Regions from separate parts of the Metabacillus sp. 22489 genome, predicted to be linked through region 1. Evidence: riboswitches for the same ligand, from Rfam matches in the RefSeq annotation. Region 1 holds a riboswitch; the other holds the start of a gene.
The links. Region 1 has a riboswitch for glycine ahead of gcvT (glycine cleavage system aminomethyltransferase GcvT). Riboswitches for the same ligand answer to the same signal wherever they lie in the genome.
Positions count from the first base shown of each region.

Region 2: linked by a shared signal. The riboswitch ahead of ACTJJ9_RS16350 (amino acid permease) and the one ahead of gcvT (glycine cleavage system aminomethyltransferase GcvT) in region 1 are both predicted to bind glycine.

Region 1 is NZ_JBQENT010000052.1:17,605-20,018, reverse strand. It holds gene gcvPA (aminomethyl-transferring glycine dehydrogenase subunit GcvPA) at 1-154, opposite strand, end outside; gene gcvT (glycine cleavage system aminomethyltransferase GcvT) at 169-1,278, opposite strand; glycine riboswitch at 1,348-1,433, opposite strand; glycine riboswitch at 1,437-1,539, opposite strand; gene ACTJJ9_RS22575 (GrpB family protein) at 1,754-2,263, opposite strand.
Region 2 is NZ_JBQENT010000029.1:7,630-10,043, reverse strand. It holds gene ACTJJ9_RS16355 (hypothetical protein) at 1-895, shown strand, start outside; glycine riboswitch at 1,058-1,135, shown strand; gene ACTJJ9_RS16350 (amino acid permease) at 1,291-2,414, shown strand, end outside.

The DNA.
Region 1 (2,414 bases):
CAGGGATAGCATTCGGAATAGCCAACGGTTCATTTAAACGGATTTCAGGTGGGATATCAGCAAATAAATCATCAATCGTTTGAACATTTAAAAACGCAAGCATTTCTTCTTGATCCTGCTTCGTATCAGGAAGATATCGGTACGTATTTCCCATATATTCTCTCTCCTTCAAACGTTTCTCTTTTTATAAAAAGGGGTTTTCACAACAATTGCATCGAGGAATTTGTTGCGAATTTGTACTTTAAGCTTTGTCCCCACTTCTGCATATTCAGATGGTATAAGGGCTAAACCAAGATTTTTCTTTAGCGTTGGTGAAAATGTCCCTGATGTGATAAATCCAATTTCCCCATCTTCTGAATACACTTTATATCCATGACGAGGAATTGCTCTTTCAGTCACTTCTATCCCGACCAATTTTCGTTTTCCCTTTTTAATCAAAAGTGGTTCTTTACCAATGAATGGGCAATTTTTATTCAGTTTAACTGCAAAGCCAATTCCTGCTTCAAGAGGAGTAATTTCATTTGACAGCTCCCTTCCATATAACGGAAGACATGCCTCAAAGCGAAGCGTATCACGTGCTCCAAGTCCACATGGCTTCAACCCTTCCTCCTTACCAACTGCTAGAAGCTTCTCCCAAAGAGCTTTCGCCTTGTTCGCACCTAAATAAAGTTCAAAGCCATCCTCACCTGTATAGCCGGTACGGGAAATGAGAACATCTGAAATACCTGCGATGGTGACAGATTGTGCGAAGCGAAAAGGTGCAAGCTTTATTAAATCCAACTCAGTTACCTTTTGTAAAATCCCTATTGCTTTAGGTCCTTGTATCGCAAGCAACGCAACCTCATCAGAAATATTTTGCAGTGTAATATCACCGCTTGCATGCTCCTTAAGCCATGTATAGTCCTTTTCGAGATTAGCTGCGTTAACGACGAGCAAATATTTTTGATTGGCTAACCTATATACTAATAAGTCATCAATCGTTCCACCGTCGTGATCGCACATTGCGGTATATTGAGCTTGATTAATTTGAAGCTTTGTTACATCATTTGTGACCAAACGATTCAAAAAGCTTTCAGCATCCTTTCCTTCGATAAGAATTTCCCCCATATGTGAAACATCAAATAAGCCTGCTTCATTTCGAACTGCTTCATGTTCAGCTAATATACTAGAAAACTGTACTGGTAATGCCCAGCCACCAAAATCTATAACCTTTGTTTTTTCACCATATTGTTTATAAAAATCATAAAGTGGTGTTCGTTTCAATGCTCGCTCTTTCATCTTCCATCCACCTCCTACTATTATCTAGCCATACAAAAAAGGACAGAAAAAGGTAGTAATCGCTACCTTCTCTGTCCTTTTACCTGAAAGTTTGCCCTGTTTGAACAACAGGTCCCCTTTGGTGGCATGTCAACCTCATCATGCTCTCTCCAGAGCTACGTCCAATTATGGTTCTTTTACCTGAGAGATTTGCTCATAAGGCTGTTTTTATGAGCTTGCTCCTTCGGCGGCATTTATTATGCTCTCTCCCATAATCATCATCCGCTTCATATTTATTAAGTTTAAAGTATAAGACTCCGCTTTCCTATACAATGAATCTGTTAGATTATGCTACACATTATTTTTCAGTTCTCTTTCCATTATTCTATTCAGGTCACTTACAATACATGATTTTTCTTTAAAATGTCATGTTACATTTTTCAGGTTGAGCATATATTTCCCATGAAATTTTCTGCGAGTAGCCTCGTCAACGATATTATTGTTCTTCTTTTGCCCTATCTAACACATGTTGAATAAATGGTGCTTTTGCCTCTGTATATGCGACTCGATTAAATCGATATTTATTAGCTAAAGCTCTCTTAATCCTTTCATATTCCTTCCGGACATTTGAATGCTTTCTCAAATAATCGCGAAACAATAGCTGCTCATGCCATGATTCACTATCCATCTGGTAAACATGTAAATGATGGGTCCCTGCCCTCCATTGTCCTTTACGAAAAAAACGTCTATGAGGGAAATTGTTATGCTCGACAAATTCATATTGTAATTTCTTTAGTGGCTCGATCATATAAGCAGTATTATCAAGATGATTTACAGCAACTGCAATATCTAAGACAGGTTTAGCTGCTAAGCCAATAATTGAAGTACTTCCTATATGCTCGATATCAACGATGGCATTTGCGAGGATACTTTGGATGTTTTGTTTTTCCTGTTCAAATTGAATCGCCCAATTTGGGTCGTAGTCTTTAATGATTACTTGCTCCATAGCTTAGCTCCTTCTTAGCTATATAAAGAATTTTTAGATGAATGAAAATGCTTATTAATTTTTCACTTACTCATTACCTATTATCCATTTTTTATTTTTAAGTAACTTTTTTTTGCTAAATTTCTTATATTGTGCATAAATGAAATTTGGA
Region 2 (2,414 bases), on a different contig from region 1:
TCTCATTTTTCTTACAAACGACAAGTCCTATTATGCAATGCCTACGCAAGAAATTACGACAGTTGATCGGAATTTTCGCATTCATGAGGGAATGACGGTTAACGGTGGTCTGTTTTGGGCTGAGGAGACAGGAAAAGGGACAATGAAGGGCAGGGAAAAACCTATTCATCTTAAAGGAAGGTATGTAATGAACTGGGAGACTTACAGCCTTCTTGACAACAGTAGTAAAGGTGAATTTCGCGGCCTGATGCTTCAGGTATATAAACAGGATTCTCATCATAAGGCAAAGCTTGAGTATCCATCATGGTTTCAATCGTTCTCTACAAAGGGAGAGATCCCGCTCTCTCAAAGAGACTTAATTGAAAAAATAGCAAATCATTTGCATGAGATTGGCTACAATGTTCAAATAAACCGCGAAATTGGTAAGGACAAAATTGATTTATGGGCGGTAAAGGACACGAAAGTGATGGCGATTGAAGTGAGGTATAAAACAGCACTTCTGCAAACAATCTATGGAGATAGCGAAATGCATTTAAAGAAACAAGGTGCACAGGATATTTCCCGGTATGATTACATAAACGACATTGGGAAGTTGGAACGAGTGGTTCAAGGTAGACCAGATGTCAAAGGCTACGCGCTTCTCATCACAAATGACCATTTATACTGGCAGCAACCAAAAAGACAAAATCCCGTCGATGAGGCATTTCATATCCATGATGGACATGTTGTTGCAGGAGTATGCTCTTGGAAGGAAGAAGCATCTCAAGGAACCACTTCAGGACGAGAAGAACCGATATCTCTCACGCATTCCTATAAAATGAACTGGCAGCCATATCTTCAGCTTGGTGAAAAGAAAAATGAGCTATTTCAGGCGTTGTTAGTTGAGGTCAGATAGGAGAGGTAATGTTAATTTTCCAATATGGTGCAAGAGAGCCATTCCCTTCTTCTTGACAAGCGATGTATGTAGGATTAAAATTATAAATTATTTGAAAATAGTTTTACTGCAAATAAAACGAAATAATTACCAGCTATGAATGCTATGGATAAAACTATAGCAGGAGCAGCTTCTGGAGAGACCGCAGTTTTGCGGCGCCGAAGGGTTCACTATCTCAGGCGAAAGGACAGAAGAGTATCGAATTTCTATTTGTTATTTGGCTAAGTTAGCATAACAAATATTATTTAGTATTCTTATGACCAAGAGATTTGGAGGACTTCCGATCTCTTTTTTTGAGGGGTTTTTTGCTCATTTTTTAAGAAATGGGCTTGGCTGGTTTTAAGGAGGAGTTAGATTTGGCACAACAAGAATTAAAGAGGGATTTAGCGAATCGCCATGTGCAGCTCATAGCAATTGGAGGCACGATTGGTACGGGTTTATTCTTAGGTTCGGGTAAGGCGATACAATTAGCTGGACCATCGATTATCTTTGCTTATTTAATCATCGGGATCGCGGTATTTTTCATTATGAGGGCACTAGGAGAGCTTTTGTTGTCTAAAGCTGGCTATCAATCGTTTACAGATATTGCTGAAGACTATCTTGGACCTCGAGCAGCGTTTGTCACAGGGTGGACGTATTGGTTTTGCTGGATCATGATCGCGATGGCAGACATTATTGCCGTTGGTGTGTATGTCCGCTATTGGTTTGATGTTCCCCAATGGATACCTGCAATTATCTGTTTATTGATTTTATTAGGCTTTAATCTTTTAACGGTAAAGCTTTTTGGAGAGTTAGAGTTTTGGTTTGCGCTTATAAAGGTCATCACAATTCTCTTTCTCATTGCTGTTGGTGTTGTTTTACTCGTGATCGGATTTAAGACTGATGCAGGGACAGTGACGATTCAGAACCTTTGGGAGCATGGCGGAATTTTTCCAAATGGTATTTCGGGCTTCTTGCTTTCATTCCAAATGGTGCTGTTTGCCTTTGTTGGTGTGGAGCTAGTCGGTGTAACGGCAGCAGAAACAGCAAATCCAAAGAAAAATATTCCATCAGCAATTAATAAGATTCCTTTACGAATCCTATTTTTCTACATTGGGTCGATCATCATCCTATTATGTATTAACCCATGGACAGAGCTAAATGGAGCAGAAAGCCCGTTTGTAAAAACATTCAGCTTAGTTGGAATCCCAATTGCTGCGGGAATAATTAATTTCGTTGTTTTAACGTCAGCTGCTTCTGCCTGTAACAGCGGATTGTTCTCAACAAGTCGAATTTTATTTAATTTAAGCAAGACAGATCAAGCACCAGAAAATTTTAAAAAGCTTAATAAAAATCATGTTCCTGGTAACGCGTTATTGGTATCAACAATTGTCGTTTCAGTAGGAGCCCTTTTGAGCAAGCTTATTCCAGAGCAAGCCTTTGGAATCGTATCAACGATTAGCGCGATTTGCTTTATTTGGGTGTGGGGTGTTATTCTCAT